Regions from separate parts of the Mesobacillus subterraneus genome, predicted to be linked through region 1. Evidence: a T-box and tRNA genes for the amino acid it is inferred to sense, from the RefSeq annotation. Region 1 holds a T-box; the other regions hold tRNA genes.
What was found. The T-box of region 1 lies ahead of tyrS (tyrosine--tRNA ligase). A T-box ahead of a tRNA ligase gene usually reads a tRNA of that ligase, here a tRNA-Tyr.
Positions count from the first base shown of each region.

Region 1 (5,063 bases):
AAATTATATAATACTCTTTGTGTAAAATATCGCAGCCTATGTGGTCTATATTATGTATGTATTTTGTTCCTCAAACTTTGTTTGATGGTGTATCTCGTAACCCGCTGCTGCTAGGGCGAAGGTACATGAAAACAAAATACCCATAAATATTTAATCACAATCTGTTTTTATTTTACAAAATAAAAACTAAGGAGGAGTCATTCATGGCTCGTTATACCAGCCCAAGCTGGAAACTATCCCGCCGTCTTGGAATTTCACTAAGCGGTACAGGTAAAGAATTAGAAAAACGCCCTTACGCACCAGGTCCTCATGGTCCTAACCAGCGTAAAAAATTATCCGAATACGGATTACAACTTCAAGAGAAGCAAAAGCTTCGTCACATGTACGGAGTTACTGAGCGCCAGTTCCGTAACTTGTTCGACAAAGCAGGCAAAATGCCTGGTAAGCACGGCGAAAACTTCATGATTCTTCTTGAAGCTCGTCTTGACAACGTTGTTTACCGTCTTGGTCTTGCTCGCACTCGTCGCGCAGCTCGCCAGTTAGTAAACCACGGTCACATCATGGTTGATGGCGCTCGCGTAGATATCCCATCTTACCGCGTAGCACCAGGTCAGACAATCACACTTCGTGAAAAGTCTCGCAACCTTGATGTTGTTAAAGAAGCTATCGAAGTGAACAACTTCGTACCTGACTTCTTGACTTTCGACGCAGACAAGCTAGAAGGAACTTTCACTCGTATGCCTGAGCGTTCTGAACTTCCAGCTGAAATCAACGAAGCTCTTATCGTTGAATTCTACTCTCGTTAATAGAGTGCTTTATAAAACCCCGGCCATTTTGGCTGGGGTTTTTGTTTTTATAAATATTCTTTTTTCTGATTTCGTATGCTTCATAACTCAACTAAAATACGGCCCCTGTTTTACCAGGAAGGCCGTTTTCTTAATCTTATATCGGTGGTATGCCTGATGACGGACAGTAATCTCGTTCCACCAGCGATTTTTGTCCGTCTTACCCATGATGACGGACAGTTTTTCCGTTCCACCAGCGATAATTGTCTGTCATCCCTAGTGTAGATCTATCTTCAGTCCATTCTAGTACTTAATCATAAAGTACTTCTTCTTGCCGCGACGGACGATGGTGAACTGTCCCTCGATCTTGTCTGCATCGCTAAGGACGTATGCTGTATCGGTGACACGCTCTCCGTTCAGGGAGACTGCACCGTTCGTTACATCCTCACGCGCCTGGCGCTTGGATGGCGAGATGTTTGCTGCAACAAGCAAGTCCACTAGACCTTGTTCTTCTTCTCCTTCTACTGTAAAAGAAGGAACGTCCTTGAAGCCTTGCTTGATCTCATCAGCGCTCAGGTTTTTGATGTCACCGCTGAAAAGGGCCGCTGAAATCCTGATTGCCTGCTGAAGGGATTCTTCGCCATGGATCATGCGGGTCATTTCTTCAGCAAGGGCTTTTTGAGCCTCGCGAAGATGTGGTTCTTCCTCGACTGCTTTCGCAAGCGCCTCGATTTCTTCTTTTTCTAAGAAAGTGAAGAATTTCAAGTATTTCACTACATCGGCATCAGCTGTGTTGATCCAGAACTGGTAGAACTCGTATGGAGACGTCTTTTCCGGGTCGAGCCATACAGCGCCGCTTTCTGACTTTCCGAATTTCGTTCCGTCTGCTTTCGTAACAAGCGGGATTGTCAGGCCGAAAGCTTTTGAGCCTTCTGCAGACATTTTACGGATCAGTTCGAGACCTGTCGTAATATTGCCCCACTGGTCGCTGCCGCCAATCTGGAGCTTGCAGTCGTGCTTTTCGTATAAGTGGTAGAAATCCATTGCCTGCAGGATTGTGTAAGTGAATTCTGTAAAAGAAATACCTGTTTCAAGTCTTGAAGCGATTGTATCCTTCGCAAGCATGTAGTTTACGCCGACGTTCTTCCCGAAGTCACGGAGGAATGTAACAATATCCATGGACCCAGCCCAGTCATAGTTGTTAACCATTATGGCTCCATTTTCGCCCTCAACGTTAAAGATCTTCTCAAGCTGCTTTTGGATACCTTCCACATTCAACTGAACTTGCTCGAGCGTCTGTAATTTGCGCTCCTCACTCTTTCCGCTTGGGTCGCCAATTAAGCCGGTCGCTCCACCGACAAGAACAATCGGACGATGCCCTGCATTTTGGAAACGGCGAAGTGTCAGAAACGGAAGGAGGTGACCGATATGCATGCTGTCCGCTGTTGGATCGACACCGCAGTAAAGAGAGATTTTTTCCTTTGAAAGCAAATCCTTCATTCCCTCTTCATCTGTTTGTTGGTAAATAATCCCGCGCCATTCGAGGTCTTTTAGTAATTCCATCTTTTCTTCCTCCATTCGGAAATATATTTCGTAACCGGATTTTTGCGAAAAATAAAAAACGCCCCTGCAATAAATGCAGGGGCGCTGTATGCGCGGTACCACCCGGCTTGAAAACAACATAAAAAAATGTCTTCCACTCAATAAAATAACGGTTAAACCGGCCGCGGCTACTATGTGATCCCACTTCACTGCGGCGCTCGGGGAGGTAATTCATCCTTCTGTTTGTACCGGCTCACAGCGGCCGCCGGCTTTCTGGAACATGGACAGAAGCACTACTCATTCCCTTCACAGCTTTTTACTATAAAGTTAATAAAGCATTTTTACCATAAAGAGAGACTTGTTGTCAAATTCGACATAAATTTTCAGAAAAATGCACATTAACAGCTATTCGACAGCCTGTTTATGCTATAATGTATGTGATTTTAGGGGGAATGATATGAATGCATGAAGGAAAACAGGCTTGGAAAGAGAAGCTTAAATCCTTTGGTGCTTTTTTTACGAATAAAAAGACCGTAAAAGGAGCCAGGATTACTTATTCGGTTGTCTGGAACATGCTGTTGTTATTGATCATTGTATTGGTTCTCGGCGGCGGTTTCGCCGCAGGTGCAGGTGCAGGCTACTTCGCATCCCTTGTCAAAGATGAACAAATCCGACCTTATGAAAACATGAGGAAAGATATATACAACTATGAAGAAACCTCGGATTTATATTTTGATAATGATGTTTATCTTGGCAAGCTTCGAACGGACCTTTACCGTGAGGAAGTCAAGCTTGACGATATGTCGAAGCATTTGGTAAATGCAGTGGTCGCAACAGAAGATGAGTACTTTTACGAGCATGATGGCGTTGTTCCAAAAGCGATCATGCGCGCACTATTCCAGGAAGTCACAAACTCAGCGACATCCTCCGGAGGAAGTACACTTACACAACAGCTCATCAAAAACCAGATTTTGACTAATGAAATTTCCTTCGAGCGTAAAGCGAAAGAAATCCTGCTCGCCCTTCGTCTCGAAAAATTCTTTGATAAAAAGGAAATTCTTGAAGCTTACTTGAATGTCGCCACGTTTGGCCGGAATGCGAATGGCAGCAACATTGCCGGTGTCCAGGCCGCAGCGAAGGGAATCTTCGGAAAAGAAGCGAAAGACCTGACTTTACCTCAGGCCGCTTTTATCGCAGGTCTTCCACAGAGTCCATTCGGCTATACACCTTTCAGCAGTGACCATGGGAAGCTCAAGGATCCAGCAGGGCTTGAGCCAGGCCTGTCCCAGATACAAGACAGTCGTTACCAGGATGCATGGAGCTGGTTTCATTACCGATGATGAGTTCAAGGATGCGATCAACTACGATATAACCAAGGATTTTGTAAAAGAAGTTCCTAGTGATAACACGGTTGAGGAATATCCTTTCCTGACGTTTGAAATCGAGGCCCGTTCAGTAGAAATCCTGGCTAATATACTGGCCGAGCGAGATGGATATGAACTTGAAGATTTGAAAAAAGACGAGAAATTACTGGCAGAATATCATGCACTTGCTGACCGTGACCTTCGCCAGAATGGCTATAAGATTTATACAACTATCAATAAAGATATTTATGTAAAGATGCAGGAAACAGCAAAGAATTACCCTTACTATGGCAGAGATAAACCTCAGGAAGTTCCTGACCCGGATGACCCTAACAAAATGACAGTAGTCCAGGAGCCTGTTGAAATCGGTGCAACTCTCATAGAAAACAAAACTGGTAAAATCATCAGTTTTGTCGGCGGCCGCAACTTTAAGCGTGAACAGACTAACCACGCCACCAGGGCTCCGCGACAGAACGGATCGACGATGAAGCCGCTTTTGGTTTATGCACCAGCAATGGAGCTCGGAAAATTGCATCCTGGTTCCGTTCTGCCAGATGTTCAAGTGTTTTTGAACGGAGCTGGAAAAGCCTGGCCTAACAACTATGATATGAGATACAGCGGTTTAACCACTGCAAGACATGCATTGACGAAGTCTTACAACGTTCCGGCTGTTCTAGCTTATAAAAACATACTAAACCAGCGCCCGGCGAACTTCCTTGATAAAATGGGCTTTTCGAATTTAAAACCAGATGACTATACCAACAAATCAACCGCTATCGGTTCATTACGCGGCGGTGTCACTGTTGAAGAAAACACCAACGCATTTGGCACATTCGCAAATGGCGGTAAGTTCATCGATGCTTATATGATCGAGAAGATTGTCGACAAAAATGGCGAAGTCGTATTCCAACATAAATCTGAACCAGTAGATGTTTTCAGTCCACAGACTTCTTACTTAACAATTGATATGATGCGTGATGTTATTAACCGCGGTACTGCTACAGCTGTTAAAGGGAGATTGAAATTTGGATCTGACTGGGCTGGTAAAACAGGAACAGGGCATGAATATATTGATTCGTGGTTTGTGGCAACCAATCCAAATGTCTCTTTCGGTGTATGGCTTGGATACGATACGCCAAAAGCCCTTGAAAGAAGCTATAAAAATCTTTCTTATGGAGTCCGGACCCAATACATCTGGGCAGACCTAATGAACGACGCCTATGAGGTCGCTCCTAAGCTAGTGGATCCTGAAGAACGATTCAAAATGCCTGGCGGAATCGTAAAGCGTTCATATTGTGCAGTATCTGGTTTGCTGCCTTCAAGTGCTTGCTCTAAAGCAGGGCTTGTTGAATCAGATTACTTCATAGCGAAA
Region 1 covers NZ_CP129019.1:707,474-712,536, reverse strand. The annotation lists gene rpsD (30S ribosomal protein S4) at 204-806, shown strand; gene tyrS (tyrosine--tRNA ligase) at 1,089-2,348, opposite strand; T-box leader at 2,423-2,646, opposite strand; partial or broken gene LC048_RS03530 (transglycosylase domain-containing protein) at 2,789-5,063, shown strand, end outside.

Region 2 (5,063 bases), 2.3 Mb from region 1:
ACCTTTCATATTTATGAAGCATTCCAGGATTTCACGCATAAAAAAAGAATGGATTTAACAAAATCCATTCTTCTTACACAGATATATTCGACTCTGGGTTGTCCTTGTAAAACTCCAGTCCCTTACTGATTTCACTTAGTACTTCCTCTTCCTTCTCAACAGCAGAGGCATGTTTTAATGCGTCCAACGCTTCAATTCCGCCAATTTTGCCAAGCGCCCATGCAGCCGTTCCCCTGAGAACAGGTCTTGGATCATCCTGCATTACCTTGATCAACTCAGGTACTGCTGTGTCATCTTTATAATGCGCAAGGGCAATGATCGCATTGCGCTGGATAGGCTTCTTCCCTCGCCAGGAACCAGACACATGTCCAAACTTTTCTTTAAAATCACGGTTGCTCATCGTCAGTAAAGGTTTCAGAAGAGGCTTTGCAATTTCAGGGTCTGGCTCCATTTCTTCATGGAAATGAAAATCCTTCCCTTTGTTCTCGGGACAAACTGTCTGGCAAGTATCACAGCCATATAAGCGATTGCCCAGTTTTTCCCTGAACTCATCCGCCAAAAAGCCCTTAGTCTGTGTCACGAAAGCAATGCATTTTTTTGCATCAAGCTGTCCACCCTGCACAAGAGCGCCAGTTGGACAAACATCCACACATTTATTGCAGCTGCCACAACGATCCTCCATAGGCGTATCGGGTTCAAACGGTATATTGGTGATCATTTCACCTAAATAAACATATGATCCAAACTCTGGTGTGATAATGGAACAATTTTTTCCGCTCCAGCCTATCCCTGCCCGTTCGGCAACTGCCCTGTCAACTAATTCTCCCGTATCAACCATCGATTTGAACATTGAACCAGGTACCTTCGAAGCAATGTATTCCTCGAGTTTTTTCAACCTGTCCCTTAGGACTACGTGATAATCAGTCCCCCATGATGCACGGCAGAAGATTCCACGCCGTTCTCTCTTCTTGCTGACAACTTTCGTCTTCATCTTTGAAGGATAAGCTAGTGCAATCGAGATGATTGATTTAGGGCGGTCAAAAATCAGGCTAGGTTCCGTTCTCTTTTCAATATCCTTCTCCTCAAATCCGGAATGATATTGAAGTTCCTGCTGTTTATATAACCGAACCTTCATCTCCTCAAAGGTTGAAGGTGCCGCAAAACCTATTTTATCAATCCCGATTGTTTTGCTGTATTCGATAATATCCTGCTTCAAACTTGCTATATCCACTGGCGGATTCCTCCTTTCCATTTTGATATTTATATTGAAATCCCAGAAATTTAAAAGCAAATTACTTTTATGATAAACTATTTTAAAGCAGTTTTGGAGGTGTAATCAATGGAAATTCAAGTTTCCAGGTCGATATGCGATCTCATTCCCGGATTCTCAGTCGGGATTATCGAGTATAAAGACATACAGGTAGGCGAGTCTCCGCAAATGTTAAAAGGCAGATTGCAGCTTTTCCAGGAATCAATTTACTTCGACCTTCTGGAAAAAAACGTAACCGAGCTTGAAGGCATCAAAGAATGGCGAAGAATATTCAAAACAACAGGGAAGGATCCAAACCGATATAGACATTCGGCTGAGTCCCTCTACCGAAGAATCGCAAAGCAGAATTATCTTCAACCCATACATAGTGCGATAGATTTAAATAACTTCTTCTCACTTGAATATCAAATTCCAATAGGAGTTTATGACAGTGACAAGCTGATAGGAACTGTATCGATTAAAATCGGAGAAGAAGGAGAAGAATATAAAGGTCTAAATGGAAGAACCAATAACCTTGCCAACTTAATCACCTCTGCAGATGAACAAGGTCCATTCGGCAGCCCATTTGTAGATTCCGAAAGATCTGCCGTAACAGCATCAACGACAAATGCCCTGCAGATTGTATATTTAAGACCCTCAACTGCACCCGAGAGCATGCAAAAAATGACACAATCATTAATGAACATGTTTACCCAAATCCATGGAGGGACTGGCACATATAGAATGATCAGATGCTGATGCATCCTTTTTCTTTTTGGGTGATGATCATTCATTGGTGACCATCATGTAGGTATAAGCGGAAAATTTCAGGCTATTGTATATATAGTGCATGCTGCTTAAGAAGTGAAATAAGCGGAGATATTCCGGTTATTGTATGTAGAGGACGCTTATGAAGCTAGAATAAGCGGAGATATTCCGGCTAACGGTTAAAAATAAGACAAAGTCCAATGATTTTATCTAAATAGACGGAAAACCGACCCTTATTTTAGTGAAAATAAGGGTCATATTCAATTTAAGCGAAATTTCTCCGTTTATTTTACGAACACTATGAAAACAGGTTCAGTGATAACACTGGCAAAGAAAAAACGCAGCATATCGTTTTCTGGAAACGACATACTGCGTTAGTCACGTATGTATGGAGCGGGTGAAGGGAATCGAACCCTCATCATCAGCTTGGAAGGCTGAGGTTTTACCACTAAACTACACCCGCATACATATCTTTATGAAATAAAGAAAACAGGAAAACCTGTTTATAATAAAAGTGGTACCGGTGGTCGGGGTCGAACCGACACTCCAGAAGGAACACGATTTTGAGTCGTGCGCGTCTGCCAATTCCGCCACACCGGCATATTAAAATGTCTTGCTTTCTTGCTGCCACTAATGAGTTAGTGGAGGCGGCAACCGGATTTGAACCGGTGAATAAAGGTTTTGCAGACCTTTGCCTTACCACTTGGCTATGCCGCCATATATTTTTGGAGCGGAAGACGGGATTCGAACCCGCGACCCCAACCTTGGCAAGGTTGTATTCTACCACTGAACTACTTCCGCAAAAAATGGCTGGGCTAGCTGGATTCGAACCAACGCATGTCGCAGTCAAAGTGCGATGCCTTACCGCTTGGCTATAGCCCAATATATAGTATTCATTTATTACTGAAAATGTGATTATAATGGGGCGACTGATGGGAATCGAACCCACGAATGCCTGAACCACAATCAGGTGCGTTAACCACTTCGCCACAATCGCCATTATAAAATTGGCAGGGGTAGTAGGAATCGAACCCACACCAAAGGTTTTGGAGACCTTCGTTCTACCTTTAAACTATACCCCTATATTAAGTGGTGGAGGGGGACGGATTCGAACCGCCGAACCCTGAGGGAGCGGATTTACAGTCCGCCGCGTTTAGCCACTTCGCTACCCCTCCACTATAACATTTTTTCTGGTGTTAAAAAACCATTTTTTAAATCCCCTGAATAACCAGGTATTGTATAAATGGTGGCTCAGGACGGAATCGAACCGCCGACACAAGGATTTTCAGTCCTTTGCTCTACCGACTGAGCTACTGAGCCACTATGATATTGTAGTCTAAACTTTTAATGGTTTAGGTCCTTTGCTCGAATGACCTTCGGTCTTTCTCGCAAGTTGCCGTAGAAGCTTATTCGATGATGTGAGCAACTTGCTCTACCGACTGAGCTACTGAGCCACTTAATAAAAATGGCGGTCCCGACCGGGATCGAACCGGCGATCTCCTGCGTGACAGGCAGGCATGTTAACCGCTACACCACGGGACCAGATTGCGGGGGCAGGATTTGAACCTGCGACCTTCGGGTTATGAGCCCGACGAGCTACCGGACTGCTCCACCCCGCGACGGTAATAATAAGATTGTTTTGTGCATGCTCTTTGAGAGCAATGACTGTCCCGATCTCAGGAAGCTTATTCAAGCTGCTGCTCGATCGGTACAACTCGCAGTTCATACAGTGAAGTAACGCTCGTTGCTCCACCCCGCGACGGTAATAATCTTTTAAAATATTTATGGTGGAGGATGACGGGATCGAACCGCCGACCCTCTGCTTGTAAGGCAGATGCTCTCCCAGCTGAGCTAATCCTCCGTTTGGTGACCCCTACGGGATTCGAACCCGTGTTACCGCCGTGAAAGGGCGGTGTCTTAACCGCTTGACCAAGGGGCCAGATATAAAATTCTATGGCGGAGAGCAAGGGATTCGAACCCTTGAGACAGCGTTGACCGTCTACACGATTTCCAATCGTGCTCCTTCGACCTCTCGGACAGCTCTCCAAATTGGCTCCGCAGGTAGGATTCGAACCTACGACCGCTCGGTTAACAGCCGAGTGCTCTACCACTGAGCTACTGCGGAATAATAATGATTTCTCCGACTTGGATACACGATCCGTATCTTTGAAGAGGATCAAAATGCATCCTGCCCGGCGGCGTCCTACTCTCACAGGGGGAAACCCCCAACTACCATCGGCGCTGAGAAGCTTAACTTCCGTGTTCGGTATGGGAACGGGTGTGACCTTCTCGCCATCGCCACCAGACATTTTTTCAAAGACAATATCTATTATACTGTCTTTTATGCATTTTGCAAGAGAAAATTTTAAAAAGTTTTTGTTACGATAATAAAAACTTTTATTCCCTCAAAACTAGATAATGTGTAAGAAGAATTCAAGAAAAACGAGTAATCTAATTTGGTTAAGTCCTCGAACGATTAGTATCAGTCAGCTCCACACGTCACCGCGCTTCCACCTCTGACCTATCAACCTGATCATCTTTCAGGGTTCTTACTAGCTTGCGCTATGGGAAATCTCATCTTGAGGGGGGCTTCATGCTTAGATGCTTTCAGCACTTATCCCGTCCGCACATAGCTACCCAGCGATGCCTTTGGCAAGACAACTGGTACACCAGCGGTGCGTCCATCCCGGTCCTCTCGTACTAAGGACAGCTCCTCTCAAATTTCCTGCGCCCACGACGGATAGGGACCGAACTGTCTCACGACGTTCTGAACCCAGCTCGCGTACCGCTTTAATGGGCGAACAGCCCAACCCTTGGGACCGACTACAGCCCCAGGATGCGATGAGCCGACATCGAGGTGCCAAACCTCCCCGTCGATGTGGACTCTTGGGGGGAGATAAGCCTGTTATCCCCGGGGTAGCTTTTATCCGTTGAGCGATGGCCCTTCCATGCGGAACCACCGGATCACTAAGCCCGACTTTCGTCCCTGCTCGACTTGTAGGTCTCGCAGTCAAGCTCCCTTGTGCCTTTACACTCTGCGAATGAT
Region 2 covers NZ_CP129019.1:3,182,550-3,187,612, forward strand. The annotation lists gene queG (tRNA epoxyqueuosine(34) reductase QueG) at 74-1,231, opposite strand; gene LC048_RS16510 (B3/B4 domain-containing protein) at 1,340-2,008, shown strand; tRNA gene LC048_RS16515 (tRNA-Gly) at 2,407-2,480, opposite strand; tRNA gene LC048_RS16520 (tRNA-Leu) at 2,533-2,617, opposite strand; tRNA gene LC048_RS16525 (tRNA-Cys) at 2,660-2,734, opposite strand; tRNA gene LC048_RS16530 (tRNA-Gly) at 2,744-2,818, opposite strand; tRNA gene LC048_RS16535 (tRNA-Gln) at 2,825-2,899, opposite strand; tRNA gene LC048_RS16540 (tRNA-His) at 2,939-3,014, opposite strand; tRNA gene LC048_RS16545 (tRNA-Trp) at 3,026-3,099, opposite strand; tRNA gene LC048_RS16550 (tRNA-Tyr) at 3,108-3,192, opposite strand; tRNA gene LC048_RS16555 (tRNA-Phe) at 3,262-3,337, opposite strand; tRNA gene LC048_RS16560 (tRNA-Asp) at 3,484-3,559, opposite strand; tRNA gene LC048_RS16565 (tRNA-Met) at 3,563-3,636, opposite strand; tRNA gene LC048_RS16570 (tRNA-Val) at 3,803-3,878, opposite strand; tRNA gene LC048_RS16575 (tRNA-Glu) at 3,882-3,956, opposite strand; tRNA gene LC048_RS16580 (tRNA-Ser) at 3,972-4,063, opposite strand; tRNA gene LC048_RS16585 (tRNA-Asn) at 4,068-4,142, opposite strand; rRNA gene rrf (5S ribosomal RNA) at 4,208-4,323, opposite strand; rRNA gene LC048_RS16595 (23S ribosomal RNA) at 4,474-5,063, opposite strand, start outside.
Region 2: it has a tRNA-Tyr gene. The T-box ahead of tyrS (tyrosine--tRNA ligase) is inferred to sense a tRNA for this amino acid. The anticodon was not compared.

Region 3 (5,063 bases), 1.3 Mb from region 1:
CCGGTCAATACATAGATTTGTGGCAATTCTATAAAGCCATGTTGAAAACTTCAAGTTTTGATTGAAGCTGTTGATATTGATATATGCACGGATAAAAGCTTCTTGTGAAATATCCTCTGCCTCATGCCGATTCCCAAGCATACGGTAGCAAAGCTGGAACACCTTGTCCTTGTATACCTCAACAATCTCTCCATAGGCATTCTGGTCTCCCTTGATTACCTGTTTTATTCTGTGTTTTACAATTGTCTCCATTATTTTACCTCCGCGCTTCATGCGGCTAATCGATATACGAATCGATTCCGTAAAAGGTTTCGTTTTTTTTTATAAAAACTTTATTTATGTATGTAATTGACAAAATCATCTACTAACTGACTTATTTTTGCAAAAAAAGTCTAAAAAACACGATAAGTTAATATTAACAAATTACTACCAGTTTGGTTTAAAAAGTTTTGGCTGGGGTATAAATGAACTATATTTTATTGAAGGCGAGGAAACAATTAATGTGTGCAGAAACGTTGTTGAAGGATATTGAGAATTGCCGTAAAGAGATGGTTGAATTAGCTGCAAAAACCTCGCTGTCAAATCAACGGGTTGTCGACATCAGTACTAAACTCGACCATTTACTAAATAAATATTATCACTTATCATCCAAAAATTCATTTCTATATTAATAATAAGAGAGCAGCAGCCAGACATTTGGCCGCTGCTCCCTATTTTTTATCACTACTATGAGCCTATTCTAAAACTGCCGGAGCATTACAAAAGTTTCTCTCCAAATAAAGAACCCATCAACGCTACTGCTGCGACAGCTGTCTTATTCTTTTCATCAAGTATAGGATTTACTTCGACGAATTCAGCTGAAGTGATGATTTTTGCCTCAGCCAGCATCTCCATTGCCAGATGGCTCTCACGGTAACTGATCCCTCCGATTACCGGGGTACCGACGCCAGGAGCATCTGTTGGGTCCAGCCCATCCAAATCAAGTGAAAGATGGACGCCATCTGTCTTATCTTTCAGGTAATTGACTGTTTCCTCAATGACCGTGGCCATTCCGAGACGATCGATCTCGTGCATTGTAAACACTTTAATGCCCATTTCCTTGATTAGGTCCTTCTCCCCCTCATCCAATGAACGTGCCCCGATGATGACTATGTTTTCCGGTTTTACCTTTGGTGAAAATCCACCTAATTGAGTTAACATTTCATGTCCCAACCCAAGGCTGGCAGCAAGCGGCATTCCGTGGATGTTCCCAGATGGTGAAGTATCTGCTGTATTCAGGTCACCATGTGCATCATACCAAATCACACCCAGATTTTTATAGTGCTTAGATACACCAGTCAAAGTGCCAATCGCAATACTGTGGTCTCCTCCTAATACAAGTGGGAATGATCCAGAATCAATAATCCTGTCTACCTCATCAGCAAGCAAAGCATTTTTCTCTGCTACAAGCTCCAGATTGCGAAGATTGCTGTTAGGATCAATCTTTACCTCTGGTCTTCCAACGGCTATATCTCCCAAATCCTCTATCTCATCAAATAACACTCTCAATCGTTCATTTATTCCAGCATAACGGATCGCACTTGGGCCCATGTCGACTCCCCTTCTCATCTGCCCCAAATCCATCGGCATGCCAATAATCGAAAGTTTCTTCATATATTTCTCCCCCTTGCTTTCTCTTATCTACACTCTATTTTAAACGCTTTCATTCAAATGACTCAACCGGACAGTTTCATGAATATATATACGGTTTGGAATTCAGCGAATTTACGGACTGATTTAAGGGATTCATACCACCAACTCGTTAGAGAGTGTGAACATTCTTGGTGAAGAAATACGGCAGCCCCCACCCTTCGATCTGCACTTTCTTGTCAGGTTGGGGCTCCTCAGCCTGAAACCTGTCACAATAACTGCTTTTTCTTGACAGCTTTGAGTTCCGATACCTGAAACCTGTCATAATAAGTGCTTTTTCTTGACAACTTTGGGCTCCTCAGCCTGAAACCTGTCATAATAACTGCCTTTTCTTGACAACTTTGAGCTCCGCAGCCTGAAACCTGTCATAATAACTGCCTTTTCTTGACAACTTTGAGCTCCGCAGCCTGAAACCTGTCATAATAACTGCCTTTTCTTGACAACTTTGAGCTCCTCAGCCTGAAACCTGTCATAATAACTGCAATTTCTTGACAGCTTAGGGCTCCGCAGCCTGAAACCTGTCACAATAACTGCTTTTTCTTGACAGCTTTGAGTTCCGATACCTGAAACCTGTCATAATAACTGCCTTTTCTTGACAACTTTGGGCTCCTCAGCCTGAAACCTGTCATAATAACTGCCTTTTCTTGACAACTTTGAGCTCCGCAGCCTGTAACCTGTCATAATAACTGCAATTTCTTGACAGCTTAGGTCTCCGCATCCTGAGACCTGTCACAATAACTGCTTTTTCTTGACAGCTTTGAGCTCCATTAGCTGAAACCCGTCACAATTACACTGGCTTCTTGACAACTCTAGCCCTTTCTCCTGCTACGCTGTCTGAACACTGTCCCATTACTGATATCCCTGATATAGAAGGGCAATAATCCACCAAACTGTTTGGAGGGAAATAATAAAAAAAGCCATAAACCCGGTTGGATTTATGGCTGAAATGGTATTTATGTAGTGTGATGGTGGAGCCTAGCGGGATCGAACCGCTGACCTCCTGCGTGCAAGGCAGGCGCTCTCCCAGCTGAGCTAAGGACCCAATTGGAGCGGAAGACGGGATTCGAACCCGCGACCCCAACCTTGGCAAGGTTGTATTCTACCACTGAACTACTTCCGCATGATTTTATTATAATAGATAAAACCCCTAAAAATAAAGGATTAAGTTCATTCTTAGGGGTCTTAACATGAGTGAGCCATGAAGGACTCGAACCTTCGACCCTCTGATTAAAAGTCAGATGCTCTACCGACTGAGCTAATGGCTCAAATTTAAAGTGGGACAAAGATTGCCTCCACCCATTTATATTCCCTGTCGCATCTGATGCTCAAAAGACCTTCGGTCTTTCTCGCAGATTGCCAGGGAGGAAACTCAATGCAGCGAGCAATCTGCTCTACCGACTGAGCTAATGGCTCGTTAATGGCTGGGCTAGCTGGATTCGAACCAACGCATGTCGCAGTCAAAGTGCGATGCCTTACCGCTTGGCTATAGCCCAATGAAAAAAATAAAAAGGACATTAATAGCTTGTCCAATTTTAATATGTATTAAAATGGTGGAGGGGGACGGATTCGAACCGCCGAACCCGGAGGGAGCGGATTTACAGTCCGCCGCGTTTAGCCACTTCGCTACCCCTCCACATATAAGTGCTTCTGTACCTAGTTAGATGCTCAAATTCCCTTCGGGATTTTTCGCATGCTTCCGCTGAAGTTATTCAAGGAAGAAAGAAGCATGGTGCCGGCAAGAGGACTTGAACCCCCAACCTACTGATTACAAGTCAGTTGCTCTACCAATTGAGCTACACCGGCATGTTAATGAAGATTAATTTCATCAGGTAAAAAAAATCATGGTGGAGGATGACGGGATCGAACCGCCGACCCTCTGCTTGTAAGGCAGATGCTCTCCCAGCTGAGCTAATCCTCCATTATTAAATTCCCTGATGTTTTTATCACTGGTGTGAAAAAATCTTGGTGACCCCTACGGGATTCGAACCCGTGTTACCGCCGTGAAAGGGCGGTGTCTTAACCGCTTGACCAAGGGGCCATTAATAATATTTTCAGAGCTTCCAAGCGGGCTCGAACCGCTGACCTCTTCCTTACCATGGAAGTGCTCTACCTGCTGAGCTATGGAAGCATTTTGCTGCCAGCTCAAATGACTTTTGTCATTTAGAGATAATGGCTCCGCAGGTAGGATTCGAACCTACGACCGCTCGGTTAACAGCCGAGTGCTCTACCACTGAGCTACTGCGGAATAATGGTAATTTTACATAACTCTTGCAGAAGATTCGGCTGCCTCATCTTAGAAGTGATCCAAGATGAAAAAGCATCATCGCCCGGCGGCGTCCTACTCTCACAGGGGGAAACCCCCAACTACCATCGGCGCTGAGAAGCTTAACTTCCGTGTTCGGTATGGGAACGGGTGTGACCTTCTCGCTATCGCCACCAGACTATTTGGTTTGAGGTTTTATTCCCTCAAAACTAGATAATGTGTAAGAAGAATTCAAGAAAAACGAGTCATCTAATTTGGTTAAGTCCTCGAACGATTAGTATCAGTCAGCTCCACACGTCACCGCGCTTCCACCTCTGACCTATCAACCTGATCATCTTTCAGGGTTCTTACTAGCTTGCGCTATGGGAAATCTCATCTTGAGGGGGCTTCATGCTTAGATGCTTTCAGCACTTATCCCGTCCGCACATAGCTACCCAGCGATGCCTTTGGCAAGACAACTGGTACACCAGCGGTGCGTCCATCCCGGTCCTCTCGTACTAAGGACAGCTCCTCTCAAATTTCCTGCGCCCACGACGGATAGGGACCGAACTGTCTCACGACGTTCTGAACCCAGCTCGCGTACCGCTTTAATGGGCGAACAGCCCAACCCTTGGGACCGACTACAGCCCCAGGATGCGATGAGCCGACATCGAGGTGCCAAACCTCCCCGTCGATGTGGACTCTTGGGGGAGATAAGCCTGTTATCCCCGGGGTAGCTTTTATCCGTTGAGCGATACTCTTCCATGCGGAACCACCGGATCACTAAGCCCGACTTTCGTCCCTGCTCGACTTGTAGGTCTCGCAGTCAAGCTCCCTTGTGCCTTTACACTCTGCGAATGATTTCCAACCATTCTGAGGGAACCTTTGGGCGCCTCCGTTACTCTTTAGGAGGCGACCGCCCCAGTCAAACTGCCCACCTGACACTGTCTCCCGCCCCGATCAGGGGCGTGGGTTAGAATTTCAATACAGCCAGGGTAGTATCCCACCAGCGCCTCCACCGAAGCTGGCGCTCCGGTTTCTCAGGCTCCTACCTATCCTGTACAAGCTGTACCAAAATTCAATATCAGGCTACAGTAAAGCTCCACGGGGTCTTTCCGTCCTGTCGCGGGTA
Region 3 covers NZ_CP129019.1:4,227,521-4,232,583, forward strand. The annotation lists gene sigW (RNA polymerase sigma factor SigW) at 1-252, opposite strand, end outside; gene LC048_RS22000 (Spo0E family sporulation regulatory protein-aspartic acid phosphatase) at 465-671, shown strand; gene rocF (arginase) at 757-1,653, opposite strand; tRNA gene LC048_RS22010 (tRNA-Ala) at 2,656-2,731, opposite strand; tRNA gene LC048_RS22015 (tRNA-Gly) at 2,735-2,809, opposite strand; tRNA gene LC048_RS22020 (tRNA-Lys) at 2,882-2,954, opposite strand; tRNA gene LC048_RS22025 (tRNA-Gln) at 3,108-3,182, opposite strand; tRNA gene LC048_RS22030 (tRNA-Tyr) at 3,238-3,322, opposite strand; tRNA gene LC048_RS22035 (tRNA-Thr) at 3,417-3,492, opposite strand; tRNA gene LC048_RS22040 (tRNA-Val) at 3,532-3,607, opposite strand; tRNA gene LC048_RS22045 (tRNA-Glu) at 3,653-3,727, opposite strand; tRNA gene LC048_RS22050 (tRNA-Thr) at 3,745-3,817, opposite strand; tRNA gene LC048_RS22055 (tRNA-Asn) at 3,860-3,934, opposite strand; rRNA gene rrf (5S ribosomal RNA) at 4,015-4,130, opposite strand; rRNA gene LC048_RS22065 (23S ribosomal RNA) at 4,207-5,063, opposite strand, start outside.
Region 3: it has a tRNA-Tyr gene. The T-box ahead of tyrS (tyrosine--tRNA ligase) is inferred to sense a tRNA for this amino acid. The anticodon was not compared.